2 linked regions of the Oleomonas cavernae genome follow. Each later gene encodes a partner of the first gene's protein in a complex. Links are inferred from orthologs where the notes say so. Each region holds a gene or a part of one and is shown in the gene's direction. Other genes may lie near its edges.

Region 1 (10,308 bases):
GGCAACGGCATCAGCAATGGCTTCCGGGGTGTCGTCCAGGCGCGCAGGCTCGATGCGCTGAACGCTTTCTTCAGTCACCCGATTGGCCGATCATGTGTTTTCATAAACGCATGATATCAGGGCGAAAGTCGATTTGAGCAAGGGAAATTGGCCGATCCTTTGGCCGATCCCTATCCCCGTTTCTGGAGCAGCGTGGTCGAGCGGTCGAGGCGGCGGGCCAGTTCGCGCATCACGGCGACGCCCACCGCGGGGAATTCGTTCATCAGCTCGAAGAACAGGTCGGCGCCCAGGCGCAGCACGATCATCTCGGTGGTGGCCTTCACCGTCGCGGTGCGCGGCACGTCGGCCAGCAGGGCGACCTCGCCGAACAAGGTGCCGGCCGGGATGCCGCCGACCCTGATGGTCGAGCCGTCCGCCGTGGTGACCAGGGCATCGGCCTCGCCCGAGAGCACGACATAGACGGCGTCGCCGGCCTCGCCCTGGGCGACCAGCACGCTGCCGGCCGGAACGGTCTGCCGCTCGGCGGCGAAGGCGATCAGCTTCAATCGAGCGGGGTCGACACCTTGAAACAACGGCACGGTGGCAAGTGTCGCGGCATCTTCGTTCAGGCTCATGACATTCCCTCTTTGGTCGTTGCGCCGTGCGGCGCGGCGCCATGCCGATATGAAGTCCCCGATCGCATGCCCTAGGCGATCTTGCCGACGCTGGCGGCGGCCAGGGTGCCGTCGGCCGGCAGGGCGGGCGGCGGCAGGATTTCGGCAGCGGCGCCGGGTGCCCGCCATTCCAGGGTATCGAAGGAACGGCAGGCGGGGCAATGCGGCGTCCATTGCGGCGGCGTGTGATTGCAGGCATCGCAGTACCAGCGCGGCTCGGCCTCGCCGGTATTGGCCTTCTCGTGCCATTCGGCGGCGCGGCGCTCATCGCCCTTCTCGCGGCGTTCCAGCTCGGCCAGCAGGTCGAAGGTGCGCCTCGTGGCCTCGCCCGCGTCGATCATCGCGGTCAGGGCGGTACGGGCCGCGTGCCAGTCGCGCCGGACCAGGGCTTGCTCGGCCTTGAGCAGGCGGCTTTCCCGGCTATCGCCGTTGGCCGCCAGGCGTTCCAGCCGCCGGGCCTTGTCCTCGGGCGCCTCCTCGGCGACGAGGTCGCCGTAGGCGGCCGCCAGTTCGGGATGGGGCGCCTCGCCCCAGGCCGCCTCGATCAGCTTCTCGGCCCGCCGGACCTTGCCGCTGCCGGCCAGCAGGCGGGCCAGGCGGGCGGTGGCAGGCGCGAAATCGGGGCCAGCGTGTGGGCGGTTTCCATCAGGCCCAGGGCCTCGCGATTGTCGCCCTTGGCCAGGGCTTCGTCGGCCCGGCCGATCAGCACGACCGCCCGGTTGTGCCTGCCCTGGGCATGGTCGATCAGCTTGTGGCGCACCGCGCCGACCAGGGTCTCCTCGGCCGCGTGCCATTCGCCCAGGGCCGCCTGCAGGCCGAACAGCTCGCTCGCCACCCAGGGCGCGCCCGGGCGCAGGGCCTGGGCCTCACGCGCCAGGCTCAGGGCGGTGGTGCTGTCGCCCTGGCGCTGGGCCAGCACGATCAGGCCGCGCAGGCCCAGGAAGCGGGTCTCGTCGTCGGTCAGCATCAGATTGTAGGCGCGCTCGGCGGCGGCGGTGTCGCCGTTCAACTGCGCCGCCTGGGCCGCCAGCAGGAGGGCGAGGGGCGAGCCGTCGGTCAAGCCCTCGGCGGCGATGGCCTGGCGCTTGGCATCCTTGGCGTCGCCCGCGGCGACGGCGACGAGGCCGCGCACCAGGGACAGTTCGCCCTGGCGCCGCTTGCGCCGCCGGCGCAGTTCGGCGAACAGGCGGGGGCCGCGCAGGGCCATCACGATCAGGCGCGCCAGGGCCGCCAGGATGGCCCCCAGCAGCACCAGCGCCGCGATCAGCACCCCGACCGTGGTCTCGATCCGGTAGCCCAGCCAGTCGACCGCGATGGTGCCCGGCCGATCCGCCAGCCAGGCGGCGAGCCCGGCGACGACGGCGATGGCGACGAACCAGAGGGCAACGCGAAGGGTGGCGCGCATCGCTCAGTTCGCCTCGGCAAAGCGGGCGGAAACCTCGCCATCCAGCAGTTCCACGGCACTCTCGGCGGCGAGGCGCGCCTCGGCCTGGACGCGCCAGGGTGCCAGGGCCGCGGCCGCGCCGCCCTCCAGCGCCTTGACCTCGCCCAGCGCCCCGTCGAGATCGCCGCGGGCCAGGCGCAGCTCGGCCGGGCGACGCGGGCGGCGACGTCGTTGCCTTGAACGTCACCGACCGGGCGCACCGTGACCAGGTTGCCGGCTTCGGCCAGCAGGCGGTCGACCAGATCGCCGTCGGCCGGCACGTTGCTGGCCTGGACCGCGGCCCGGGCCAGCGGGCCAAAGCCGGCGGCAAGGTCGGCGCGGGTCGGCAGGCCCTCCTTGGCATGGGCGCCCAAGGTTTCCAGCGCCTTGCCGATAGCCGGTTCGCGCAGCAGGTCCAAGGCCTCGAAATGGCCGCGCACGGTGTCCAGCGCCCCGGCATAGGGGACGCTGCCGGCGACGGCGCCGCGCAGCCGGCCGATGGCATAGACCAGCGACACGCCGCGGCCCACGGCCTTCAGGCGATCGATCTCAGCACTGACGCGCTGGGCGGTTTCGGCGCCTTGGGCCTTCAGCGCGGCCATCTCGCGCTGCAGGGCGGCGAATTCGGCCGGATCGACGGCCGGGACCGCGGGCGAAAGCTCGGCCAGTTTCGCTTCCAGCGAGGCCAAGCGGGAGGACAGGGCAGCTTCGCCGATGGTGCCGCCGCCCGGCGCCGGGGCGGGTTCGGCCGTATCGGGCGGCTGGTCGACGGCGGCGAAGGATTCTTCCAGCACGCCCTGGCGCTCGCGCAGTTCGGCGATGGCAGTGCGCAGTTCCTCGAGGGCCTCGTCCACCGGGGCGGCGGCTTCGCTCGGCAATTCGGCAACACGGCCTTCCAGGGCTTCGAGCTTGCGGTCGAGGCCGGCCACGGCACGTTCGACCGCCGACAGGCGGGTATCGTCCGCAGCGGCGGGGGCCGGGATGCTGGGGGCGGCGATCGGGGCGGTGACGGTGCCGCTGACCGCGTCGCCGTAACGGTGCCACAGGACGGCGCCGGCGCCGATCAGAACGATGGCGCCGACCCCCAGCCACAGGCTGCGGCGGAAGCCGCGGGCGGGCGGCGGGGCGACATAGGGCGCATCCAGCCGCGGCGGATCCTCCAGGGGCTTGTCGACAATCGGCGGCTCGGACCCCTCGGGCCGAGCCTGGGCGGCCGCCGGGTCCACTTCAACCTCGAGATCGACCGGATCCGGCCGCGGTTCGGGTGGGGTGCCCGGCTGGTCGGGGCGCTCGGTCATCTCATGCTCCGTCGATCAGCGCGATCAGGTCGGCTTGGGTGGGGCGGGCGGCGACCAGAACCCGGCCGAAGCCGAGGGGCGCCACCGCCGCCGCCACCGCCGCCGAAAGGCAGTAGGCCGTCCCCGTGGCCAAATCGGCACCCGCGGACCGGGCGAGGGTAACAAACGTCGCCGCGGTGCGGGGAGAGAAAAACAGAATCCCGTCAAATGCCCGTGCAGCCAGGCCTTGTGCCGCGGCGGCGGCAAGGACGTGGCAGTGACCGAATCATAAAGGGTGATGCAGTCGACGCTAAAACCGGCGCCGCGCAGCCGCCCGGCGAGGTCGCCGGCCAGGGTCGCCGCGGCGGCATGGACCAGCCGGCCGTCCCGGGGCCGCGCCGTTGCGGCAACCAGGGCGGCCAGCGCCTCGACATCGCCGTCGGCGCTGTGTACGGGCACGAAACCCAGATCGGCGGCACAGCGGGCGCTGGCATCACCCACGGCGTAGACGGGCAGGTCGCGCCGCGCCGTGGCCCGGCTCAAGGCGCGGGCACCATTGGCGCTGGTCACCAGGAAGCCCTGGACCCCCGTGGTATCGATGGCGACGCCGGGCCGGGGCACGATCTCGATCAGCGGCGCCACCAGGCAGTCATGGCCCTTGGCGCCCAGCAGCGTTGCCAGGCTGTCCGCCTCCTCGGCGCTGCGGGTGATCAGCAGGCGCATCAGCCCCGGCCGAGCAGCGCGCCGGCCCCCCGGGCCAGCAGTTCCTGCGCCGCTTGCGTGCCGATCTGTGCGGCCTGCGCGGCCAGGCCGCGCCGTTCGACGGTCAGGTGGGCGCTGCCGTCGGGGGCGAGGGTTTCGCCCAGGAAATGCAGGCCGCCGGCGCCGTCGAGACGGGCGAGGCCGGCGATCGGCGTGCGGCAGGAACCGTCCAGCCCGCGCAGGAAGGCCCGCTCGCAGGCCGCCACCGCCGCGCTGGGGGCGTGGTTCAAGGGGGCGAGCAGGGCGGCGGCGCGATGATCGTCGCTGCGCCGCTGGATGCCGATGATGCCCTGGGCAATGGCCGGCAGCATGACCTCGGGTTCGATCACGGCGTCGGCACGGTCGGCCAACCCCAAGCGCTTCAGGCCGGCCAGGGCCAGGAAGGTGGCGTCGAAGGCCCCTTCGGCGATACGGGCCAGCCTCGTGCCGACATTGCCGCGCAGGGAGGAGACGACCAGATCGGGCCGGCGCAGCCTGACCTGGGCACCCCGGCGCAGCGAGGCGCTGCCCACCCGGGCGCCCGGCTTCAAGGCGTCCAGGCTGGCGGCGCCGATCAGGGCGTCGCGCGGGTCTTCCCGCTCCAGGAAACAGTCGATGGTCAGCGTGCGCGGGGGCATGGTCGCCACGTCCTTCATCGAATGCACGGCGACGTCGACCGAGCCGGCCAGCAGGGCTTCCTCGATCTCCTTGGTGAACAGGCCCTTGCCGCCGATTTCCGCCAGCGGGCGGTCCTGCACCTTGTCGCCCGTGGTCTTGATGATCACGATCTCGACCGTGCCGAGGCCCGGATGGCTGGCAATCAGCAGGTCGCGCACCATATTGGCCTGAGCCAGGGCGAGCGGGCTGCCGCGGGTACCGATTTTCAAGGCTGCTTGCAAGGGACATGGTTCCGGTGTTACCGCACGCCACATAACATTCTGTCAGGTGCCATGGAAACCCCTGGAATGGCCGCACCCCTTCTGGTGCTGGGCCTCGAGACTTCCTGCGACGAGACCGCGGCGGCGGTGGTCGACGGTGACAAGCGCATTCGCTCCAACGTGGTGCTGTCGCAGCTCGACGATCACCGCGCCTATGGCGGGGTCGTGCCCGAAATCGCCGCGCGCGCCCATGTCAGCCACCTGGACCGCCTGATTCGCCGCGCCCTGGACGAGGCGGGGGTGGGTCTGGGCGACCTCTCGGCGATCGCCGCGACCGCCGGGCCTGGCCTGATCGGCGGCGTCATCGTCGGCCTGACCACCGCCAAGGCCCTGGCCCTGGGTGCTGGCAAGCCGCTGATTGGGGTCAATCACCTGGAAGGCCATGCCCTGACCCCGCGCCTGGTCGCCGATGTGCCCTTCCCCTATCTGCTGCTGCTGGTCTCGGGCGGGCACTGCCAGTTGCTGGCGGTGGAGGGCGTCGGCCGCTATCGCCGGCTGGGCACCACCATCGACGACGCGGTGGGCGAAGCCTTCGACAAGACGGCGAAACTCTTGAACCTCGGCTATCCCGGCGGCCCGGCGGTGGAAGCGACAGCCAAGGCGGGCGATCCCTCGCGTTTCACCCTGCCCCGGCCGATGATCGGCCGGCCCGGCTGCGATTTCTCCTTCTCAGGCCTCAAGACCGCGGTGCGGGACCTGGCCGCCAGCCTGCCCAAGCCGCTGTCCGACCGGGACAAGGCCGACATCGCCGCCGCCTTCCAGCAGGTGGTGGGCGCCGTCATGGTCGACCGCACGCGCCGGGCCCTGGCCCTGATGCCGGCCGGCGCACCCCTGGTGGTGGCCGGCGGCGTCGCCGCCAATGTCCATCTGCGCACCCGCCTCGAAGCGCTGGCGGCCAGCCACGGCACCGCCTTCATCGCCCCGCCGATCCGCCTGTGTACCGACAACGCGGCGATGATCGCCTGGGCCGGCCTCGAACATTTCCGCCTGGGCCGCAGCGATCCCCTGGACCTGAAACCCCGCGCCCGCTGGCCCCTCGACGCCGCTGCCGCGGCGCCGGGGGCCAAGGCCTGAGGCCGGGCAACCGCTAGCGACCCAGGTCCTGGGCGGTGAGGTCCAGGCACTTGGCCGCCATCGAAACCAGGTCGTCGATCTGCGCCTTGGTGATCGACAGGGGCGGCGCCAGCACCATGACGTCGCGGCAGGCCCGCATCACCAGGCCGTTGGCGAAGCAATGGTTGCGGCAGGTCAGGCCGACGTTGCGCTTGGGGTCGAAGAAGGCGCGGCTGGGCTTGTGCTCGACCAGTTCCATGGCCGCGATCATGCCAACGCCGCGCACCTCGCCCACCAGCCGGTGGTCGGCGAGGGTCGCCAGGCGTTCCTGGAAATAGGCGCCGATCTCGCCGCCCGCGGCGTCGACCAGATGCTCCTCCTCCATGATCTCGATATTGCGCAGGGCGACGGCGGCGGCGACGGGGTGGCCGGAATAGGTGAAGCCGTGGGCCAGATCCTCGCCCGCGGTGCGGAAGGCGTCCGAGACCCGCCCCCCATCATGATCCCGGCCATTGGGATGTAGCCCGAGGTCAGGCCCTTGGCCATGGTCATGAAGTCGGGCTCGATGCCGAAGGTCTGGCTGCCGAACCAGTTGCCGGTCCGCCCGAAGCCGCAGATCACCTCGTCGGCAATCACCAGCACGTCGTACCGGCGGCAGATGCGCATGATCTCGGGCCAGTAGGTGCCGGGCGGAATGATCACGCCGCCGGCGCCCTGGATCGGCTCGCCGATGAAGGCGCCCACATTTTCAGGCCCCAGTTCCAGGATCTTGCGCTCGACCGCGCGGGCCGCCTTCAGGCCGAATTCGTCGGGGCTCAGGTTGCCGCCATGGGCATACCAATAGGGCGCCTCGACATGGACCACGCCGGGCAGGGGCAGGTCGAACTGCTGATACATGCCGCCCAGGCTGGAGAGCGACGCCGACTGCACCGTGACGCCGTGGTAGGCATACTGCCGGCTGATGATGGTCTTCTTCTTGGGTTTGCCCTGCAGGTTCCAGAAATAGCGCACCAGCTTGGCGATCGAATCATTCGCCTCGGAGCCGGAGCCGGCATAGGTGACCATGTCCATGCCCGCGGGCGCGATCTGGGCCAGTTTCTCGCTGAGCGCCACCACCGGCGGGTGGGTGGTCTGGAAGAAGGTGTTGTAATAGGGCAGTTCCAGCATCTGCTGCTGTGCCACATGGGCCAGTTCCGGCCGGCCGTAGCCGACGTTCACGCACCACAGGCCCGACATGCCGTCGAGCAGCTTGTTGCCTTCGGAATCCCACAGGTGGACGCCCGACGCCTTGGTGATCACCCGGGCGCCCTTGGCGGCCAGGCCGGCGTGATCGGTGAAGGGGTGTAGATGGTGGCGGGCGTCGCTTTCCTGCCAGGCTTTGGTGGAATTGCGCAAGGGTTGAACGGTCATGATGATCGGCCTCGTCGGGTAAGAAATACAAGATGACGACAAGTGGCCCGCGCCGGCGGATGCCGGGCGGCCAGGACGATCAATAGGGCGGTGTGTAACCGATGCGGGCGCAATGAATCAGCAGCACGCGCTTGCGCGTGAGAGAGCTTGCGGAGCGGCGGATCGTGGCCATGCGGCCACTATAGCGCAAGCTGCCCGCCCCCCGGAAGGGGCGGCGGCAGCGTTCGTCGAATCAATCCTCGGCCGGAACCTCGCGGCCCAGGGTGCGGAGAAGCTCGATCACCTTGCGGCGCACGGCATCGTCGTCGATCGAGTAATAGGCGCGCACCAGGTTGATGGTCTCGGCCCGGGACATCATGTCGAGATCGCCCGAATCGGAATCCCGCTTGGCACCTTCGACACCATCAAAGAAAAACGAGATCGGCACATCCAGCACTTCGGCCATCTTGTGCAGCTTGGACGCCGAAATGCGATTGGTGCCCTTTTCATATTTCTGGACCTGCTGGAAAGTAAGGTCCAGAGCATTACCCAGTTCGGTCTGGCTGAAGCCGAGAAGTTGACGGCGCAGCTTGACCCGCGCACCAACATGAATGTCGACCGGGTTTGCCTTGGTTGGCATCGAGTATTCTCCTTGAGTTCCTTCGGCGCCGGCTTTGGCTGTCACACCACGCAAGCCACCAACAAACTGCCAAAAATGACGCCCCCACACGATAGCTAGCATGCCATGATCATATTGCAAATAGTATCAAGAATTGACTCCACTTCCTTGCGTTGCGGTCCCGGATGCGCATTTTGTTGCCGCACACCGACAATTTTCCCGTTTGTGCCATGACCCAGATCAACCCTGAGACAACACGTCGCATCCGCACAATCCTGCGGTTGCCGGTCGATATCCTGGCGCTGGGCACCGGCGCCAAGTCGTTTATTGGGAATGCGGCAATCGGCAGCGTGCTCCTGAACCGCCTGGGCCTTCATGTCGTGCGCCTGATTCTCGCCGATCGAATCATGTGGCTGCGCCGCGCCATGCTCGCCCCGCTGGTAGGGGCGGCCGATCGGCGGGCCTTCCAACGTGACGGCTTCATCCTGAAGGGCGATTTCCTGCCGGCCGAGGCCTTCGCCGCGCTGGAGGCCGAGGTTCGCGCCCTGCGCGCGCCGGGCCGGGAATGTCACCAGGGCGACACCATCACCCACCGCATCCTGCTCGACGGTGAGGCGCTGGCCCGGCTGCCGGCCACCGCCGCCCTGCTGCGGGACCGCCGCTACCGCCGCCTGCTGGGCTATGTCGCCGGGCGCCTGCGGGTGCCGGGCCAGTGGGTGCAGACCATCCGCACCGGCGTGCTGCCCGGCCAGCCCGACCCGCAGCGCAACCTGCATGCCGACACCTTCCAGCCGACCATGAAGGCCTGGCTGTTCCTCGACGACGTCGACACGCGCAACGGCCCGTTCACCTACGTGCCCGGGTCGCACCGGCTGACCCTTAAGCGCATGGCCTGGGAATGGCGGCGCAGCATCGCGGCCTCGACCTTGGCCGATCGCTATTCCGCCAAGGGTTCGTTCCGGGCGCAGGAAGATGAATTGGCGGCCCTAGGCCTGCCGCCGCCCAAAGCCTTCGCGGTCAGGCGCAACACCCTGGTGGTGGCCGATACCCGCGGCCTGCATCGCCGGGGCGAGGCCACCGACCGGCCGGCCAGCCGGCTGGAAATCTGGTCGATGGCCCGCACCAATCCTTTCAACCCGCTGCCCGGCCTGCCCTTCCGCTTCCTCGACCGGATCGAACTGGCCGCCTATCGGGGCTGGCTCGCGCTCCTGGACCGGCGCGCGCAAAAGCGCGGCAGCCAGCCCATGTGGCGGGCGGTGCCGCCCGGGGGTGACGGGGCCGTGGGTGACGAGGCCGGCGACTAGGCGGCAGGCTCAGTCGGGTGCCACCACTTCCTGCTCGCTGACAAAGGGTTCGATCCGCACCACGCCGGCGGCGGCCAGCGCGATCCGGCGCAGGGGGGCCTGGCGAATCGCCCCGTCGGGGCCGCGCTGGGCCGCGTATTGCCAGACCACGACATGGCCCGCGGCGAACAGGCGGGCAGCCAGCGTATCGAGCGGGATCCCGTGGATGGGCTCGGACGCGGCCTCGGCCGGCACGCCGATCACGACCTCGTCCCGCGCCGTGACAACCTTGAACAGATTCATGATCGGTCCCATCCCTTGGCCGTTTGCCGCAGTCTAGTCCTCAAACCCGGCTTTAGAAATCGCCCGCCGAATTCGGCCCTGACGCAACGTCAGCCGCCCTGATCGGCCTTGGCCCCGCCATGATGCTCGGCTAGGCTCCGGCCAACCGAGGGCACAAGCGGGGCACATAATCATGGGCGAAAGCAAGGCGGCGCAGGCGCGGCGCGACCAGATGACGGCGCTGATCGACCATGTCCGCGAGCGAATGGGCGACCGGGCCGAGGCGATCGTGCCCATGGTCGAGCGCTACTTCGACCGCCTGGCCACCGACGACCTGACCGCCCGCACCCCCGATGCCCTGTTCGGGACCGCCCTGGGCCATTGGCGTTTCGCCGAGGAGCGCCTGCCCGGCCATCACAAGGTGCGCGTCTTCAATCCAAGGCTCGACGTCCACGGCTGGCAAAGCGCCCATACCGTGGTCGAGACCGTCACCGACGACATGCCCTTTCTGGTCGATTCGATCGCCGCCGAACTGGCCCGCCAGGGCCGCGGCGTACACCTGATCGCCCATCCGGTGCTGGCGGTCGAGCGGCGCGCCGACGGCAGCCGCGGCGCCCTGCTGGCCCCGGACGCGCCCGGCGCTGTGCTCG
Region 2 (10,296 bases), on another replicon or contig:
GAGATTGGTCTCGATGCCCCACACCCTGGTGTCGGCCAGCGCCCGGCCCAGCTTGCCGATGGCCTGTGCGCGGGTCTCGCCGGCGGCGATCACCTTGGCCAGCATGGGATCGTAGAACGGCGTCACCTCGGTCCCCGTCTCGACCCAGGTATCGACCCGGATCCCCTCGGGGAAGGAGACTTCCGTCAGGCGCCCGGTCTGGGGCCGGAAATCGGCCTGGGGGTTTTCGGCATAGAGGCGCACCTCGACCGCGGCGCCCTGGGGCACCAGGCTCTCCTGCGCGGGCAGAACCAGGTCGCCCGCGGCCTGGGCGATCATCCATTCGACCAGGTCGATGCCGAACACCGCCTCGGTCACCGGGTGTTCCACCTGCAGGCGGGTGTTCACCTCCAAAAAGTAAAAATCGTCGCGCGCCACGTCGTAGATGAACTCGACCGTGCCGGCGGATTCGTAGGCGACCGACTGGCCCAGCGCGATCGCCGCCTGGTGCAGGCGGGCACGCAAATCGTCGGACAGGCCCGGTGCCGGCGTCTCCTCGACCACCTTCTGGTTACGCCGCTGGAGCGAGCAGTCGCGCTCGCCCAGCGCCACCACCCGGCCCTTGCCGTCGCCGAAGATCTGCACCTCGACATGGCGGGCCAGGGCGACGAAGCGCTCGATATAGACCCTGGCGTCGCCGAAGCTGGACGCGGCCATGCGCTGCACCGCCTCGAAGCGGGCGGTGAGCTCGGCCGCGTCATGGCACAGGGACATGCCGATGCCCCCGCCGCCGGCCGTGCTCTTCAGCATGACCGGATAGCCGATCGCCTCGGCCGCCGTCACCGCTTCCCCGGCACTGGCGAGAATGTCGCTGCCCGGCAGCAACGGCACGCCGGACGCCTTGGCCAGGGCGCGCGCGGTGTGCTTCAGGCCGAACTCGCGCAGGTGCTCAGGCCGCGGCCCGATGAAACGGATGCCCGCGGCGGCCAAGGCCTGCGCAAAGGCCCCATTCTCGGAGAGGAAGCCATAGCCGGGATGCACCGCCTGGGCGCCGGTCGCCTGGCAGGCCTCGATGATGGCCTGCCAGCGCAGATAGCTTTCCTTAGGCGCGGCGGGGCCGATATGAACGGCCTCGTCGGCCGCCAGGACGGGCACGCTGAAGCGATCGGCATCCGAATAGACGGCAACCGTCGCGACCCCCAGTTTCTTGGCCGTGCGGATGACCCGGGCGGCGATCTCGCCCCGGTTGGCAATCAGGATTTTCTGGAACATCGGGGCGTCACGCAGCCTCCCCGTTCCAGATGAGAATCCGCACCGGCGTGGGATCGAAGCCATTGCAGGGATTGTTCACCTGCGGGCAGTTGGAGATGACGCACAGCACGTCCATCGCCGCCACCATGTCGACATGGGAGCCGGGCACGGAAATGCCGTCGACGATCGCCAGCCCGCCATGGGGGTCGATCGGCACGTTCATGAAGAAATTGATGTTGGGCACGATGTCGCGCTTGGTCAGCCCGTGCTTGGCCAGCTCGACCACGAAATTCTCGCGGCAGGCATGCATGTAACGTGTGTGATGGCCAAAGCGCACGGTGTTGGCCTCGCACGAGCAGGCCCCGGCCGAGGTATCATGCCGGCCGCAACTGTCGGCCACCACGGTCAGCATGACATTGCCCTCGTTGGACATGAGCTTCGTGCCGGTGGTGACATAGGCCGAACCCTGCGCCAGCAGGGTGTCCTGCGCGCTGTAGCGTTCCGAGAAATCGGCCGCGGCATAGAACAGGGTATCGACTGCCTGGCAGCCCTCCAGGTCGACGATGCGCAGGGTCTGGCCCGCCTTCACCACATGGGACCACGGGCGGTTGGCGGGAATGGTGAAGTCATAGGCGGCAGCGGCCGGGTCGAGATCCGCCGCCGGGGTGCAGATGATGGACATGGAATTCCCCTCAGGCGAATAGCGGATCGGTATTCTCGAACCCGCGCACGGCTTCCGCCGTCGCGGTGCGGCACAGATCGTCGGCCAAGGGCGGCGCCCCCTGCCAGATCACGGCCTCGATATCCGATGGCGCATAGGCACCCGGGCTGAAGGGATGGGGGCAGTTCGACAAGGCGATCAGCAGGTTCATCTCGGCCCGCAGTTCGACGAAATCGCCCGGCTTCGTCACGCCCTCACGCCAGGTGAACTTGCCGTCCGCATCGACCGACACGGGCGAGAAGAAGCTGATCGCGGGAGCCAGATCGCGCTTGCCCAGACCGAATTTGGAGGCGGCCAGGCGCAGGTTTTCCTGGCTGTTGCGCAAGGCCCCGTCGCCGTACTTCGCGGCATTGGAGGCAGGGGTGGAACCACCCACCACCGTGTCATGGGCGCCCGAGGTGTCCTCGACGATCGAGGTCATCACCCGGCCCATGTCGGAGAACAGCACCCGGCCCTTGGGCAGCGCCGCCGTCCACTGCAGCTTCATGGTGTCGGCGCTGTTGTAGCGCTCCGACGTGTCGTCGGCATTCCACATGAAGAAGGCAACGCCGGGCGTGGCATTGGTATTGATGATGCGCAGGCGCTCGCCGCGCTTGAGCCTGGCCGTCCAGTACCAGCCGCCGGGCACGGTCTCGCGGTGGCGGATCAGGTTGGTGGTCAGGGGCGCCTCGTCCAGGGCGGTCGCCCCGGGCAGGGCCTTGGGCGCGGCCTGGTCGCCGGCGGCCTTCAGCTCGAGATAGCGGCGTCGCAACGCCTCGATTTGTCTGGCCTTGTCAGTCATGGCTTGGTGCTCCGACTATATCGCTTGGAGCGCCAGGTCGTCCCGGCCGAGCCCCGCATCGAGGGCCGGGTCGTCCCGGCCGGGGCAGGTGAAGAGATGGGCGGCATCTTGTGCGGGCTGGCCTCGCCGGCGATGCGCCGGGGCCAGACCTCGATATCCGCCTTGATGGTGGCGCCGTAGCGCGAGCCGTCCACCGGGTCCTCGCGCGGACGCTCCAGCGCGATCACCCTCGTGGCCATGCCGAAGGCTTCCGGCAGGTCGTGGGTGACCATCACCACGGTGATTTCACACTCGTTCCACAGCCGCCGCATCAGGGCATGGATCTCGCCCCTGATGCCGGGGTCGAGGGCGCCGAAGGGCTCGTCCAGCAGCAGCACCTTGGGTCTGCGGATCAGGGCCTGAGCCAGGGCCAGGCGCTGCTGCATGCCGCCCGACAATTGGGCCGGGTACTTGCGTTCGTGCTCGATCAGGCCGACCTCGTCGAGCAGGGCGCGGGCCTCGGCCACCGCCTTGGCCTTGGCCGCGCCGAACAGCCGGGCCAGGATGCCGCCGCGCTCGAACTCCAACCCCAAGAGGACATTGCCCAGCACGGTCAGGTGCGGGAACACCGAATAGCGCTGGAACACCACGCCGCGCTCGGCGGTGGGCTCGCGCGCCAGCGGCTCGCCGTCGATCAGGATCTCACCGCGGCTGGGGATGTCCTCCGACAGCAGCATGCGCAGGAAGGTGGTCTTGCCGCAGCCCGACGGGCCGACCAGGGCAACGAAGGAACGCGGCGCGATCTCCAGGTTCAGTCGCTCCAGCACCACCAGGTCGCCATATTCCTTCCAGACGTTGCGGACGGTGATCGCGCTCATGACCCGGACCTCGCCGCGGCAAACCAGGGGAACAACAGGCGTTGCAGCTGGCGCAGGCCCAGGTCCATGCAGAAGGCGAGCAGGGTGATCCAGGCGACATAGGGCAGGATCACGTCCATCGCCAGGTAGCGGCGCACCAGGAAGATGCGGTAGCCCAGGCCCGATTCCGACGCGATGGCTTCGGCCGCGATCAGGAACAGCCAGGCCGGGCCGAGCGACAGGCGCAGGCTGTCGATCAGGCGCGGCAGGATCTGGGGCAGCACCACCCGCTGGATGATGGCGAAGGTGGATGCCCCCAGGGTCTGCGCCTTGATCAGTTGCTGGCGCGGCAATTCCTCGGTGCGCAATGCCAGGTCGCGGATGATCACCGGCGCCAGGCCGATGACGATCAGGGTGATCTTCGAGACCTCGCCCAGGCCCAGCACGATGAACAGGATGGGCAGGATGGCCAGCGGCGGCACCATCGAGACCACCGCGACGAAGGAAGCGAACAGCGCCCGCACGTGGGGCAGCAGGCCGATGGCGATGCCGGCGCTGAGGCTGATCAGGGTCGAGACCAGGATCGCCGCACCCAGGCGCAACAGGCTCGCCCCGGTATCGAGCCACAGCAGCACGTCGCCCGTGCGCTGGTCTTCCTCGAAGGCCATGCGCGAGATCGCATCGCCGAAGGACGACAGGCTGGGCAGGAGCTTGTCGTTGGGATTCTCGCTCAGGCGGATCTCGGACCCGATGAGGTAGAGAATGGCCACCACCACGAAGGGCAGGGCGGCCAGCAGGGCGCGGTTCCCTGAGCTTGGCTGTCGATTGATCGCACGCATGGAACCAACCCCTTGTCGCTCGCCCAAGCCACCATCGGCCGGACCGGTTTAAGGAATTGGCGAGACCCTAGTGACGCCAATTCCTGGTCACCGAGGCCTCCCGGGCTTTTATCCCGCCGTGCATCCCCCCCGGATGTCTCCCGGCGGGACGGCAGCTCTCGGACCAGACACCGGGCAATCACCCGGCCGGAACCCTAGCCACCAAACTCTGTCCCTAAATCAGCAAGAGCCATGCCAAGAGTCAAGGCCAGGGATTTCCTTGTGCTATGCAACATAAACGGGCGCGGTGGCTGAAAATTTCGTCATCCGCCGCGGGCAATTGCCTCGTTTTTAGGCGCGTACATCAAGCGAGCATGCATGCCCCTCTCCGCCGCTTGCGGGGGAGAGGGAGGGGCCCGACGCGAAGCGGCGGGAGGGTGAGGTGGTTGCCGGGCCAAGCGCGCCCCGCGCCGCCGACCCACCTCACCCAGCCCCCTCCCCCCTGAAGGGCGGAGAGGGCTACCGTGTTGCAGGGGCCCCAGGCCTTGGGCTAAATGGCGCATGCCCTCGCCGGTACCGGATTCGGACCCTTTTCGCGTGACCATCGCCCTGCCCGACCTCGATCGGACCCTGCGGCTTGCCGCCCGCCTGGCGCCCCTAGGCCGGGCCGGCGATTGCGTCGCCCTGTGGGGCGACCTGGGCGCCGGCAAGACCGAATTCGCCCGGGGCTGGCTGCGCGCGGCCGGGGTGACCGAAGAGGTACCCAGCCCGACCTTCGCCCTGGTCCAGCCCTATGAGACGGCGCTTGGGCCGATCAGCCATTTCGACCTCTACCGCCTGGAAGGCCCCGGCGATGTCGACGAGGTCGGCTTCGAGGCGGCGCTGGACGAGGGGCTGGTGCTGGTCGAATGGCCGGACCGGCTGGGCCATCGCCTGCCGGCCGAGCGTCTCGACATCGAACTCACCCTTGATCCGGCCGGGGGGCGCCAGGCGGTGCTGACCGGCCATGGCGGCTGGGCCGCCCGTCTTGCCACGGTTGCCCCATGACCCTGCCGCTCCATCCAAACCGCCCCGCCGAGATCGAAGATTTCCTGGCCCGTACCGGCTGGGGCGATGCCCGGCGTTCGCTGCTGGCGGGCGATGCCTCGTTCCGCCGCTATGACCGGGTGGTGAAGCCCGACGGGCGCCGCGCCGTCCTGATGGACGCACCGCCACCGATGGAAAACGTCCGGCCCTTCATCGGCATGGACCGTTACCTGTGCCGCCTGGGCCTGTCGGCGCCCACCCTGCTGGCCGCGGATACGGATCTGGGCTTCCTGCTGCTGGAAGACCTGGGCGACGACAGTTTCACCAGCCTGTTGCGCGACGGCACGGCCGATCCCGTCCCGCTCTACGAGACGGCGATCGACGTGCTGGTCGACCTGCGCGGCGCGCCCGCCCCGGCAGCACCCGCTTCGTCGACGGCAGCAGCCACGTCGTGAAACCCTACGGCGCCGCCCTGTTCGCCTTCGGCCCGTCGGTCCTGATGGACTGGCACGTGCCGGCCCTGCGGCTGGGGCTGGAGCCCGAGGCCAAAGAGGCCTTCAGCGCCATCTGGGCCGACCTGTGGCGCCGCCTGCCGCGCGAACGCGAAACCGTCATGTTGCGCGACTATCATGCCGACAATCTGTTGTGGTTGCCGGAACGCAAGGGTGCGGCGCGGGTGGGTTTGCTCGATTTCCAGGACGCGACCTTGGGCCGCCCGCCTATGACCTCGTTTCCCTGATCGAAGATGCCAGGCGCGATGTCGATCCCGCCTTCGGCGCCGACCTCAAGGCCCGCTATGCCGCCGGCGCCGCCAGGCGCGACCCGCGGTTCGACCTCGCCGCCTTCGAAGCCGCCTATGCCATCCTGGGCGCCCAGCGCAACAGCCGCATCGCCGGCGTCTTCGTGCGCCTGTGGAAACGCGACGGCAAGCCGCGCTATCTCGATTACCTGCCGCGGGTCTGGCGCCACCTGGAACGCGACCTGCGCCATCCCCTGCTGGGCAATCTGCGCGCCTGGTACGATCATTACCTGCCCGGCGAGGATCTGCGCGCCGGCATCCGGAAATTCGCGGCATGAGCCCCCCCAACACCGACAAACCGATCGATACCGCCATGGTGCTGGCCGCCGGCCTGGGCAAGCGCATGCGCCCGCTGACCGACCGGGTGCCCAAGCCCCTGGTCGAGGTCGCCGGCTACAGCCTGCTGGACCGCCTGCTCGACCGGCTGGACGAGGCCGGGATCACCCGCGCGGTGGTCAACGTCCATCACCTGGCCGACCAGATCGAGGCCCGGCTGGAAAAGCGCCGCGCCGCCGGTGCGGGGCCGGCGACGATCGTGTCCGACGAGCGCGATGCCCTGCTGGAGACCGGCGGCGGTGTTGCCCGCGCCCTGTCGCTGCTGGGAGATGCGCCCTTCGTCATCGTCAATGCCGACACGCTGTGGCGCCAGGGCATGGTCGAGCCGATCAAGGCCATGATAGCCGCTTTCGATCCGGCGCAGATGGACACCCTGCTGCTGCTGGCGCCCACGGTGACGGCGGTCGGCCTCGAGGGCATCGGCGACTTCCTGATGGAGGCCGACGGCCGCCTGGCCCGCCGGCCCGAGGCGCGGGTGGCGCCCTTCGTCTATGCCGGCTGCGCCATCATGACCCCGGCCGCCTTCGCCGACGTGCCCAAGGGCGCCTTCTCGCTGAACCTGCTGTGGGACCGGGCGATCGAGGCCGAACGCCTGTACGGCCTGCGCCTGGACGGCCAGTTCCTTCATGTCGGCACCATCCCGGCGATCGCCGAGGCCGAGGCCGCCCTTGTCGACATCGGCTGAGCCGCTCTCCCTTGGCGATCTGGCGCCGGTCACCGGCGCCCCCAGACTGTTCACCATCCCGCCCGGCACCTCCTTCGTCGATGCCCTGGCGCAGCACCTGCTGGACAAGGCGGCGAGCGATCCCATGGATCTCGCCGCCACGCTGATCCTGGTGCCCACGAGGCGCGCCGCCCGCTCGCTACGCGAGGCCTTCCTGCGCCGGTCCAGGGGGCGCGCCGTGCTGCTGCCGCGCATGCGCCCGCTGGGCGATGCCGACGAGGAGGAATTGGGGCTGAACGCCAGCGAGGGCGTGCTGGACCTGCCCCCGGCGATCGACCCCTTGACGCGGAAATTCCTGCTGGCCCGCCTGGTCATGGGCTGGTGGCAGGCGCGGGGCGAGGCGGCGGATGTGGGCGCGGCCCTGGCCCATGCCGGCGAACTGGCCCGCCTGATCGACGAGGTGGAAACCGAGGGGGCGGACTGGGCCCGGCTCGACACCATCGTGCCCGATGCCCTGGCCCAGCACTGGCAGGCGACGCTCGATTTCCTCAAACTCGCCGCGCGCGACTACTGGCCGGCGCTGCGCGAGGCCCATGGCGCCATGGACCCCGCCGCCCGGCGCAACCAGTTGATCCTGCTCCAGGCGGAAGCCTGGCGTGCGGCCCCGCCGCAACAGCCGGTGATCGTGGCCGGTTCCACCGGCTCGATACCGGCGACCGCCCACCTGATGAGCGTGGTCGCCCGCCTGCCCCAGGGCGCCATCGTGTTGCCGGGCATCGACCTGGCCATGGACGTGGCGACCTGGGACCAGCTCGATCCCACCCACCCGCAATGGACCCTGCGCGAATTGCTGGGGCGCCTGCGGGCGACCCGCGACGATGTCGGCGCCTGGCCTGGCGGCCCGGCAGCACCGCCGTCGCCCCGCGCCGCCCTTCTGGCGGAAGCGCTGGCCCCCGCGCAGACCACCGAACGCTGGTCGCAGACGGCGCGGCAACTGGACCTGGAGGCAGGCCTGGCCGGCATCACCCGGATCGAGGCGCCCGACAGCCCGGCCGAGGCCCGCGCCATCGCCCTGGTGATGCGTGAGGTGCTGGAGACGCCGGCCGCCACCGCCATGCTGGTGACGCCCGACCGCAACTTAGCCCGCCGGGTCGCCGCCGAATTGTCGCGCTGGAAGATCGAAATCGACGACAGCGCCGGCGTGCCCCTGGCGGCCACCGTGCCCGGCGCCTTCCTGCGCCTGGTCTTGAGGATGGCGAGCGCGGATTTCGCGCCCCTGGAACTGCTCGCCTGCCTGAAGCATCCGCTGGCGGCGGCCGGGCGCGAGCGTCCCGCCTTTCTGCGCCGGTTGCGCCGCATCGAAATCACGCGCCTGCGCGGCCCTCGCCCGGCGGCCGGGCTCGACGCCTTGCGCCATCTGCTGGCCGACCTCAAGAGTGCCGACGACCTGCTCGATCTCGTCGACCGGGTGGCTGCCGCCTGTGCCCCCTTGAGCAAGGCCTTGCGGACGCCCGGCGAAATCGACCTCGGACAGTTGGTAACCGCCCATGTCGCCACAGCGGAAGCCCTGGCCGCGCGGCCCGGCCTGTCGGGGGAAGCAGCCCTGTGGAAGGGCGAGGCCGGCGAGGCGGCGGCGGGCCTGGTCCAGGATCTGGTCGCGGCCGCGGGCACGCTGGGCAGTGTTCGGGCCGGCGACTATCCGGGCCTGTTCGACACACTCGCAGGCGGCATCATGGTCCGCCCGCGCTACGGCCTGCACCCGCGCCTGCACATCCTGGGGCCGCTGGAAGCCCGCTTGCAGACCGCGGACCTTGTGGTCCTGGGCGGGCTGAACGAAGGCACCTGGCCGGCCGAGCCGCCGGCCGATCCCTGGACCTCGCGCGCCATGCGGGCCGACCTGGGCCTGGCGCCGCAGGACAAGCGCCTGGGCCAATCCGCCCATGATTTCCTGACCCTGGCCGCCAGCCCCCGCGTGGTGCTGACCCGCGCCGCCAAGGTCGACCTGTCGCCGACCGTGCCCTCGCGCTGGCTGCGCCGGCTCGACGCCCTGGTGGGCGAGGGCCGCTGGCAGGCGGGCCAGGCCCTGGGCTGGGCCCTGTCGCTGGACCCGCCCGCCGGCAGCCCCCGCGGCGAGCCCGAACCGCGCCCGCCGGTGACCGCGCGGCCAGTAACCTTCTCGGTCTCCGACGTGGAATTGCTGATCCGCGACCCCTATGCGCTCTATGCCAAGCGGGTGCTGGGGCTCAAGCCCCTCGATCCGATCGACCAGGCGCCGAATGCCGCCGATCGCGGCAACATCATCCACGAGGTGCTGGACCAGTTCGTGCGCGCGCACCTGGCCGGCCCCCTGCCCGATGATGCCCTGGCCCGGCTGATCGCCCTGGGGCGCCGGGAATTTGCCGCCTTCGACGACTATCCGGTGGTGAAACGCTTCTGGTGGCCGCGCTTCACCGATGTCGCCCGCTGGTTCGTGGCGACCGAGAACGCCCGCCGGCAGGACGGCACCACCCCCTGGCGGTCGAGACCAAGGGCGAAATCGCCATCGAGGCGGCCGGCCGCCTGCACCAGGTGACCGCCCGGGCCGACCGTGTCGACACCCTGGCCGACGGCCGCGCCGTGGTCATCGACTACAAGACCGGCCAGGCCCCCAGCAAGGCCCAGATGGCCGCCGGCTATCGGCCGCAATTGCCGCTGGAGGCGGCGATGGTGGCGGGCGGCGCCTTTGCCGAGGTCGGCCCCCGCGCGGTCGGCCTGATCGAGGTCTGGCAGCTCAAGGGCGGCAACCCGCCCGGTGTGATCAAGGAGATCCCGGACGCGGCAGCGGTCGCGGACGGTGCCGTCGACGGCGTCAAGCGCCTGCTGGGCAAATATGCCGACCAGGCCCAGCCCTACCTGTCCTCGCCCAACCCGCGGCAGGCGGGCTATGGCGATTACGATCACCTGGCCCGGGTCGGCGAATGGGCCGACGGCGGGGACAAGTCATGACGCCCCAGCAGAAGCGCGCCAGCGATCCCGCCGCCTCGGCCTGGGTCTCGGCCTCGGCCGGCACCGGCAAGACCCATGTGCTGACCAACCGGGTGCTGCG

What was found.
Region 2: the proteins of tsaD (region 1) and tsaE are in contact, whole or in part, in a crystal structure (PDB 6N9A), measured with the Thermotoga maritima proteins. The link is inferred for Oleomonas cavernae from one-to-one orthologs. Residues at the interface, in WP_004082750.1 of Thermotoga maritima: Cys10, Asp11, Arg49, His50, Leu82, Gly84, Gly135, Gly136, Glu154, Thr155, Leu156, Asp157, Asp158, Ser159, Glu162, Asp165, Lys166, Arg169, Leu170, Tyr175, Lys213, Thr214, Leu217, Tyr218, Gln221, Arg222, Asn324; in WP_004082108.1 of Thermotoga maritima: Leu37, Gly38, Lys46, Lys57, Val59, Lys60, Ser61, Thr63, Phe64, Thr65, Leu66, Met67, Val69, Pro71, Tyr82, Arg83, Leu84, Asp86, Asp88, Phe89, Asp93, Ile128, Asp130, Glu131, Arg134.

The regions. Positions count from the first base shown.
Region 1 is NZ_QYUK01000011.1:4,123,578-4,133,885, forward strand. What follows is about bases 4,264-7,082. They hold tsaD (tRNA (adenosine(37)-N6)-threonylcarbamoyltransferase complex transferase subunit TsaD), read left to right. Parts: upstream 4,264-5,059; coding sequence 5,060-6,106; downstream 6,107-7,082. Other genes in these bases: hemC (hydroxymethylbilane synthase), read right to left, coding at 4,264-4,981; D3874_RS31710 (aminotransferase class III-fold pyridoxal phosphate-dependent enzyme), read right to left, coding at 6,120-6,743. Also shown: D3874_RS23775 (Fic family protein), read right to left, coding at 1-78; D3874_RS28830 (cyclic nucleotide-binding domain-containing protein), read right to left, coding at 171-614; D3874_RS28835 (hypothetical protein), read right to left, coding at 686-994; D3874_RS23785 (heme biosynthesis HemY N-terminal domain-containing protein), read right to left, coding at 1,198-1,923; D3874_RS30835 (COG4223 family protein), read right to left, coding at 1,917-3,374; more of hemC, read right to left, coding at 4,076-4,263; D3874_RS23810 (helix-turn-helix domain-containing protein), read right to left, coding at 7,728-8,114; D3874_RS23815 (phytanoyl-CoA dioxygenase family protein), read left to right, coding at 8,324-9,397; D3874_RS23820 (hypothetical protein), read right to left, coding at 9,407-9,679; D3874_RS23825 (NAD-glutamate dehydrogenase), read left to right, coding at 9,852-10,308.
Region 2 is NZ_QYUK01000016.1:261,215-271,510, forward strand. The notes cover bases 3,902-6,708. They hold tsaE (tRNA (adenosine(37)-N6)-threonylcarbamoyltransferase complex ATPase subunit type 1 TsaE), read left to right. Parts: upstream 3,902-4,983; coding sequence 4,984-5,433; downstream 5,434-6,708. Other genes in these bases: D3874_RS26505 (ABC transporter permease), read right to left, coding at 3,902-4,407; D3874_RS31400 (phosphotransferase), read left to right, coding at 5,430-5,867; D3874_RS31405 (phosphotransferase), read left to right, coding at 5,864-6,151; D3874_RS30930 (hypothetical protein), read left to right, coding at 6,058-6,489; D3874_RS26525 (nucleotidyltransferase family protein), read left to right, coding at 6,486-6,708. In the rest of the region: D3874_RS26490 (urea amidolyase associated protein UAAP2), read right to left, coding at 1,259-1,912; D3874_RS26495 (urea amidolyase associated protein UAAP1), read right to left, coding at 1,923-2,732; D3874_RS26500 (ABC transporter ATP-binding protein), read right to left, coding at 2,729-3,589; more of D3874_RS26505, read right to left, coding at 3,586-3,901; more of D3874_RS26525, read left to right, coding at 6,709-7,232; double-strand break repair protein AddB, read left to right, coding at 7,216-9,783; D3874_RS32570 (RecB family exonuclease), read left to right, coding at 9,780-10,196; double-strand break repair helicase AddA, read left to right, coding at 10,193-10,296. UniProt on the Escherichia coli protein: Required for the formation of a threonylcarbamoyl group on adenosine at position 37 (t(6)A37) in tRNAs that read codons beginning with adenine.